Linked DNA regions of Spartinivicinus poritis. The protein of the gene in region 1 interacts with the protein of each later gene in a pairwise test. Links are inferred from orthologs where the notes say so. Each region holds a gene or a part of one and is shown in the gene's direction. Other genes may lie near its edges.

Evidence for each region. The genes of interacting proteins can lie anywhere in the genome.
Region 2: the proteins of rpe (region 1) and eno interact in binary tests that used the Escherichia coli proteins (3 or more experiments, as listed by UniProt). The link is inferred for Spartinivicinus poritis from one-to-one orthologs.

What each region holds. Positions count from the first base shown.
Region 1 is NZ_JAPMOU010000018.1:20,592-25,247, reverse strand. What follows is about bases 1,781-4,656. They hold rpe (ribulose-phosphate 3-epimerase), read left to right. Parts: upstream 1,781-2,819; coding sequence 2,820-3,494; downstream 3,495-4,656. Other genes in these bases: trpE (anthranilate synthase component I), read left to right, coding at 3,836-4,656; ORQ98_RS14655 (DUF3530 family protein), read right to left, coding at 1,781-2,718. In the rest of the region: N-acetylmuramate alpha-1-phosphate uridylyltransferase MurU, read left to right, coding at 1-643; co-chaperone DjlA, read left to right, coding at 673-1,512; more of ORQ98_RS14655, read right to left, coding at 1,537-1,780. UniProt on the Escherichia coli protein: Catalyzes the reversible epimerization of D-ribulose 5-phosphate to D-xylulose 5-phosphate.
Region 2 is NZ_JAPMOU010000001.1:40,661-44,153, reverse strand. The notes cover bases 1-2,917. They hold eno (phosphopyruvate hydratase), read left to right. Parts: upstream 1-772; coding sequence 773-2,062; downstream 2,063-2,917. Other genes in these bases: ispD (2-C-methyl-D-erythritol 4-phosphate cytidylyltransferase), read left to right, coding at 2,523-2,917; ftsB (cell division protein FtsB), read left to right, coding at 2,229-2,498; kdsA (3-deoxy-8-phosphooctulonate synthase), read left to right, coding at 1-740. Also shown: more of ispD, read left to right, coding at 2,918-3,233; ispF (2-C-methyl-D-erythritol 2,4-cyclodiphosphate synthase), read left to right, coding at 3,289-3,493. UniProt on the Escherichia coli protein: Catalyzes the reversible conversion of 2-phosphoglycerate (2-PG) into phosphoenolpyruvate (PEP). It is essential for the degradation of carbohydrates via glycolysis.

The sequences.
Region 1 (4,656 bases):
AACCTTAAAAACACCTAAACCGCTACTGCCAGTGTTAGGTAAACCGTTGATTGAGTATCAATTGGAGCGACTGGCTGAAGCAGGTATAAGTCAGTTGGTGATTAACCATGCTTATTTAGGGGAGCAAATAGAGTCTTACTTAAAAGATGGTAGGCGTTGGGGAGTCAATATTAGCTATTCCCCTGAACCTGAACCACTTGAAACGGCAGGTGGCATTGCTCATGCATTATCGTTACTGGGGGATGACCCCTTTATTGCGATTAATAGTGATATATGGTGTAACTATCCCTTGGAACAATTACGCTTGCCCAAAAATAAATTAGCTCACTTGGTGTTGGTGGATAATCCAGGTCACAATGTGATGGGTGATTTTTCATTAATGAATGGTTTGGTGACACTTGAAAGCAAAGCGCAGCGCTTTACTTTTGCTGGTATTAGTGTGTTGAGTCCGGCATTATTTAATAATCTGCCTCAACCTAAATGGCCATTGGCGCCGGTTTTAAAAGAAGCAATTGGCCAAGGGTTAGTGTCAGGCGAGCAGTATCATGGTTATTGGTTGGATGTAGGAACCCCTGAGCGACTTAAACAGTTAGAAAATGACTTGGTGGCCAAAACAGCAATAGTTGAGAAAAGCAGCAGTTGAGAAATAATAGTAACTGAGTGAAATTATAAATGCTTCGTTGGGTTGGGTTATTAATTGCCTTGCTAATAGGTTGGCGCTATGGCGGCTGGCTAGGCGCTTTAATGTTAAGTGGTTTGGTATGGATGTTTAGCCGACAAACCCACTGGCAGGTGTTGCAAGGGGGAAAGCAAGATGGTTCTCCTAAGGCTTCAACCGGTTACCAGAATAATGCACAACAAGTTCAAACTGCTTTCTTTAAAGCGACATTTTTAGTAATGGGAAAGCTGGCCAAAGCAGATGGGCGAGTGTCAGAGCAGGAGATTCAACAAGCAGCATCCATTATGGCTAATATGCGTTTGAGTCAGGAACAGCGTAAAGCAGCCATTGCATTATTTAACCAGGGTAAACAGACTAACAACCAGGTGGTTCAACAGGCACTAGTAGACTTTGCTAGCCAACTAAAAGGCAACCAAAGCTTACTAGATATGTTTATTGAGCTGCAGCTTCAGGCTGCTTATGCAGATGGCCCTATCACTCAATCTGAATGGCAGGTGTTGGAAGATGCGGCAGCGGTATTAAAAATAGGCCCGTTAAAATTGAAGCTGATTCATCAGCGCTTCCTTGCTCAGCAGCAATTTTATCAGCGGCGTAGTAAAACTTCGCTGGGCAAGCAGGTTGATAATGCTTATGCAGTGATGGGTGTTAGTCCAAGTGCAGATGACAAAACGCTAAAGCGTGCATATCGCCGTTTAATGAGTCAGCATCATCCTGATAAGCTACTAGCCAAAGGGCTGCCTGGGGAAATGGTGCAGCTAGCAAAAGAAAAAACCCAAGAAATTCAGATGGCTTATGAGCTGATCAAAAACCACAGAAAAACTATTAACTCTTGATAAAATGCAGTTATAGGTTGTTTATTACTCTTTTTTTGCACGTTTTGAAAGCTCTGTGGTTTTTGCTCGGCGTTTTAACCAACTTTTTACTCGCTTAAATAACCAATCATTTGTGGTCGTTTGACTATTAGGCGCGGCAGGCAAGCGATATTGAAAGTAGTTGTAGTTTTTACTGCGATGAGCTGCTGCAATTCGTTGGTTGGCTTCGGGAGAGGGCCCAGGGTATTGAGTGATATAAATATCAAGAGTCAGTAAATCAGACTTCTCTAGTAGTTGAGGAATAGTTGTTTCTAGTGCCTGGCTAGGTGATGGATTGATTATAATAAGTGCATGGACATTTTCTGGCTTTTGCTCAGCTAGATATGCCAGAGCCCAATGAGCCCCTTCCCGTTGCCCTACTATTACTTGAAAGAGCAATCCTTGTTTAGCTAGGTGACCTAGTCCTTGGTTAATTCGACTGTACATGTCTTTAATGGGGTCGTAGAGTGGAGGCTCTGTTTTTTCAGAAGCTTGGGATTCAGCTTTAGTTTCTTCTGGTTTACTTTTCTCAGGTTGGCCTGTCTTTTGTTCGCTGTCAGCAGTTTGGTCGGTTTCCTTTTTGTCAGTCGAGGTACTCTCCTCTTGTTTAGTCTCCTCACTTGACTTCTCTGTGTCTGATGATGTTGCTGCTTCTACTGTTTGCTGGCCGCTAGCCAAAGTAATGATCCCTTTAGGAAAAAATGTTCTTTCTGGCGGAGGGGGGGGCTTGCTCTCAACAGGCATGATAGCTAATGTATGCCAGCCTGCATTGGGTAATTCTTTTCGTAATGGTAGGATGGTTTTAGGCCAGTTGACATGCTGGCCTTCAGCGGGAATCAGTAAAATCCCTCCTTTGGGAGAGCCTGTGTTTTCCTGTAAATAAGCCGCTAAAAACGTTTCTCCTGCTTTTTCTTTAGGCAGCATTAAGAGTTCGTTCTCAGGTAAATGCTCTGTTAATAACTGAACAAGAGTTTGCTCTGTGGCTGGTAGGTTGGACCTTGTTATCGTTTTTGAGGGGGAGGAATCACTACTGCTACTTTGTTCGGTTGGCTTTGAGTTAGTCGCTGGCTCAGCTTGGTTTTCAGTTGGCTCTTCAGTTTGTTGCTGGGCCAAACAAAAATGGGAAATGCAACCAACAAATAAGCCGAGTGATACAAAGCCAGTTTTCCAGAAAGTTTTTCTAAACACTTATTAGCTCAAATAGGTTGAGAGGTTGCTTCTTTCATGAATTCTAGTTGAGGATCAGTTAAAATTAACTCGCTATGTTGATTTGTCTGGAAACTTAACTAATGAAAGATTTTTTAATTGCTCCCAGTATTCTTTCTGCTGATTTTGCCTGCCTTGGTGAGGAGGTGGACAACGTATTAGTAGCTGGCGCAGATATGGTGCATTTTGATGTGATGGATAATCACTATGTGCCTAACCTGACTATAGGCCCTATGGTGTGTAAAGCGCTGAGAGACTATGGGGTTAAGGCGCCAATTGATGTTCATTTAATGGTGAAACCTGTTGATCGTATTATTGGCGACTTTATTGAGGCTGGGGCAAGTTACATTACCTTTCACCCTGAAGCATCGGAGCATATTGATCGCTCTTTACAAATGATCAAAGCAGGTGGTTGTAAAGCAGGTCTAGTATTTAATCCTGCTACCCGATTAGATCACTTGGAATATGTAATTGATAAAGTTGATATGGTGTTGTTGATGTCGGTTAACCCCGGGTTTGGAGGGCAAAAATTTATCCCACAAACCCTCAACAAAATTCGCCAAGCTCGACAGTTAATTGATGCCAGTGGTTTGGATATTCGCTTAGAAATTGATGGCGGTGTCTCTACAAGCAATATTCGGGAAATAGCTGAGGCGGGGGCTGATACTTTTGTTGCAGGGTCGGCGATTTTTAACACGCCAGACTATAAGGCAGTGATTGATACCATGCGCACTGAGTTGTCTCAGGTCACTGCTTAAGTGCTGTTGACTATACAAAGCAGCAATTAGTATTTGCAGATATTCACTCAAAGTAGCTAGTTTAGAGTGGCTAGCAAAGAGTAAAACCTGTTGTATTTTTTGTTGCTTCTAGCTTGGTACTTTAATAGGGTATGATTAAGTTGAGCAGCTGCATAGTAGCTAACAGATAAAACATTTATTTTTTAATCAGTAAATTGGAGACAAGCGTGAGTCATAGCGGCTTTATTGTTAACCCACGTCTAACTATGTCTGATGACCTTGTACATAGCTGGCGATGGCGTAATTGGTGGCTTGTTTAATACAAAGCAAACTAATCACGATGTTTAACAATAGGAGACACTATGACCCCGGAGCAATTTTCCCGCCTGGCTGCTGCAGGCTATAATCGTATTCCCGTCACCCATGAAGTGCTAGCTGACCTAGATACACCACTTAGTACTTATTTAAAGCTCGCCAACCAACCTTTGAGCTATTTATTAGAGTCTGTTCAAGGAGGTGAAAAATGGGGGCGGTACTCCATTATTGGCTTGCCCGCCAAAGAACAAATTCTGGTAACAGGCTTTGAAATCAAACGGTATGTTAGTGGCCAGCTGGTAGAGACTCGACAAGACCAAAACCCCCTTAATTATATTGCTGACTATCAAGCCCAGTTTAAAGTCCCCCAACTTTCTGGACTGCCACGCTTTTTTGGTGGTTTGGTTGGGTATTTTGCTTACGACACAGTGCGGTATATTGAACCGAAGTTACAAAAAACCACACCTCCTGACGAGTTAAATACCCCTGATATTTTTCTCGTGCTGTCTGAGGAAGTGGTTATCTTTGACAACTTAACAGGCAAAATATTATTTGTAGTTATGGCTGATCCAGGCCAAACAGATAGTTTGAGCTTAGCAAAGCAGCGCCTCCATGAGTTGGTTGAAACACTCCACTCCAAGCCTTTTACCGCGCCAGTGTCTGGACAGAAAAGGGAAGTTACAGAAGTAGACTTTAAATCGTCGGTTGGCCAAGACAAATTTGAAGCGTCAGTTGAGAAAGTTAAAGAATACATTTTAGCGGGTGATGCAATGCAGGTTGTGCTCTCGCAACGGATGCATGTGCCATTTCATTCTCCACCATTAAACTTATATCGAGCTCTACGCTGTCTAAATCCTTCACCTTATAT
Region 2 (3,493 bases), on another replicon or contig:
CAGTTGCCGAACATTTTGTCAAAGTAACAGAAAAACTAGGCATTCCCTATGTCTTTAAAGGCTCATTTGATAAAGCGAATCGTTCCTCTATGCACTCCTATCGGGGGCCAGGTTTAGAGGATGGGCTTAAAATATTACAAGAAGTAAAAGATACCTTTAAGGTGCCTGTTATTACTGATGTCCATGAGTCATATCAAGCTGCACCTACAGCAGAAGTAGCAGATGTTATTCAATTACCGGCTTTCTTATCTAGGCAAACTGACTTAGTGGTTGCTATGGCGAAAACTGATGTTGTTATAAATATCAAAAAAGCTCAGTTTTTAGCGCCTCATGAAATGAAACATATTCTCACCAAGTGTGAAGAGGCAGGTAATGACCAGCTGATGCTTTGTGAGCGTGGCACCATGTTTGGCTATAACAACCTGGTGGTAGATACTCTAGGATTTGGCTTGATGAAAGCGATGAACTACCCCGTTATTTTTGATGTGACTCATGCATTACAACGGCCCGGTGGCCGATCTGATTCGGCGGATGGGCGTCGCAGTCAGGTGAATGAGCTGGCTAAAGCAGGGATGGCAACAGGGTTGGCAGGATTATTTTTAGAAACCCATCCAGATCCCAATCAGGCAAAATGTGATGGGCCTTGTGCACTAAAACTTGATAAATTACAGCCTTTCTTAGAACAACAAAAAGCACTTGATGAGCTGGTAAAAAGCTTTCCTGAAATTGACACTGAATAATTTGCTTAGAAAAGTTTTGGAGTTAACTCACAATGATTGAAATTGTTGATATTAAAGCCCGTGAAGTGTTGGACTCAAGGGGAAATCCGACAGTTGAAGCTGATGTTATTGTAGCAGGTGGTTTTATTGGTTCAGCTTGTGCTCCCTCAGGTGCATCGACAGGTTCTAGAGAAGCATTGGAGCTACGTGATGGTGATAAAAATCGTTATTTAGGCAAAGGCGTTTTAAAAGCAGTTGCTGCAGTAAATGAGCAAATTAAATCTGCGTTAGTAGGAATGGATGTTACTGATCAGCGGGCATTAGACAATAAAATGCTGGCGCTGGATGGTACTGAAAATAAAGCCAAACTAGGTGCCAATGCAATTTTGGCAGTTTCTTTAGCGGCAGCTAAAGCGGCAGCGGCAGCAAAACAAGTACCTTTGTATCAGCATATTGCAGAAATAAATGGTACTGCTGGTCAGTACAGTATGCCTGTTCCCATGATGAATATTCTCAATGGTGGTGAACATGCAGATAATAATGTCGATATCCAGGAATTTATGGTACAACCAGTTAGTGCGCCGTCATTTCGTGAAGCATTACGGGTTGGAGCTGAAATTTTCCATGCCTTAAAATCAGTATTAAAAACAAAAGGCTTAAATACAGCAGTTGGTGATGAAGGTGGTTTTGCACCTAACCTGCCGTCTAATGAGGCAGCGCTTGAAGTGATTGCTGAAGCGGTTGAGAAAGCCGGTTATAAATTAGGTGAAGACGTTACTTTAGCACTGGACTGTGCTTCTTCAGAGTTTTATAGCGATAGCCAGTATCAGCTATCGGGTGAAGGAAAAACATTTACTAGCGAAGGTTTTGCAGATTATCTGGCAGAGCTTACTGAAAAATACCCCATTATCTCCATTGAAGATGGCATGGATGAAAGCGACTGGGATGGCTGGGCTGTGTTAACCAAGAAAATTGGTAGCAAAACCCAGCTGGTTGGTGATGATTTATTTGTGACTAATACTAAAATTCTCAAGCGCGGTATCGATGAAAAAGTAGCAAATTCAATTTTGATTAAATTCAATCAAATTGGTTCTTTGTCAGAGACTTTAGATGCCATTAATATGGCTAAGCAGGCAGGGTATACTGCAGTTATTTCCCATCGTAGTGGTGAAACTGAAGATGCTACTATTGCTGATTTAGCAGTCGCTACAGCAGCAGGGCAAATTAAAACAGGTTCATTATGTCGTTCTGATCGTGTTGCTAAATATAATCAGTTATTACGTATTGAAGAGCAGTTGGGTGATCAGGCGCCTTATAAAGGTAGAGCTGAATTTAAAGCCTAGTTTACCATTTGCGAATGACTATAAAACAAATTAGGGGGCATTGCCCCCTAATTTGTTTTAGGGCTAGTAGTATATGTAAAGCGCTTACCGTATTTTGCGTATGCACCACTAGGCGCTGATGAGTTAAAATGAAAATATAATCAGCAAATTTTGGGCTTAACACCTTATGAAATGGCTAACTGGATTATTAATTTTGTTATTGACTCTGCTGCAGTATCGATTGTGGTTTAGTGATACAGGTGTTGTACGACTATGGCAAACGCAACAGCAAATTACCTCGCAACAGCGTGAAAATCAGGGCCTTTATCAGCGTAACCGGGTCTTAGAAGCAGAGGTTGTAGAGTTGCAAAACGGTTTAGATACCATTGAAGAGTTAGCGCGAAGTCAGCTAGGCATGATTAAACAAGGTGAACAATTTTTTTTACTTGCGGATTAGAGAGAGCCAGAAAACAGTAGTTTTATGACAGCCAATCAAAACCCTTGCTGGGCCATTGTTCCTGCCGCTGGTATTGGCAGCAGGATGCAACAGAAAAAACCAAAACAATACCTTGATTTGAATGGGCGACCTATACTGAGCCATACCTTAACTCAATTGCTGCAATTTCCTTTTCAGAAAATTATCGTGGCGGTCGCCACTGATGATCCATGGTTTGATCAGTTACCCATTACTCAGGACTCTCGAGTTATAAAAGTAGAGGGGGGGGCAGAGCGTTATCAATCCGTCGCAAATGGCCTGAGCTGGTTAGCTGGCTTTGCAGCGGAGAGTGACTGGGTGATGGTTCATGATGCCGCGAGGCCCTGCATTCGATTAGCAGAAATTAACAAGCTCTATCAGCAGTTGGCTGAACATCCTGTCGGTGGTTTGCTGGGGGTGCCTGTTAAAGATACTTTAAAAGCTGTTGGTGATCAGGGGGAAGTGGAGCAAACGGTTCCGCGAGAAAACCTCTGGCAAGCACAAACGCCGCAAATGTTTCGGTTTGGATTATTGAGACAAGCATTAGCAGAGGCACTGATGAAAAACAGTGTGGTAACTGATGAGGCTTCTGCTATCGAGCAGCTGGGCTATTCACCATTAATGGTAGAGGGGCGTGATGATAATTTAAAAGTGACGCGACCTGTAGACTTACCATTAGCCGCTTTTTGTCTAGAGAATCAGACAGGCGATGGGTAAAAGTTCAAGGCAATTTTGAGTAGGTTAATTTAGAGCAGTCAATAGAGAGAGCAGCATGAGAATTGGTCATGGCTTTGATGTACATAAATTTGGTCCCGGTGATGCTATTACCATTGGAGGAGTAAAAATTCCTTATAGCCAGGGGCTGGTGGCACATTCGGATGGTGATGTATTAATTCATGCGCTGTGTGATGCTTTATTAGGTGCAGTTGCTTTAGGGGATATCGGGCAGCACTTTCCTGATACCGACCCACAATTTG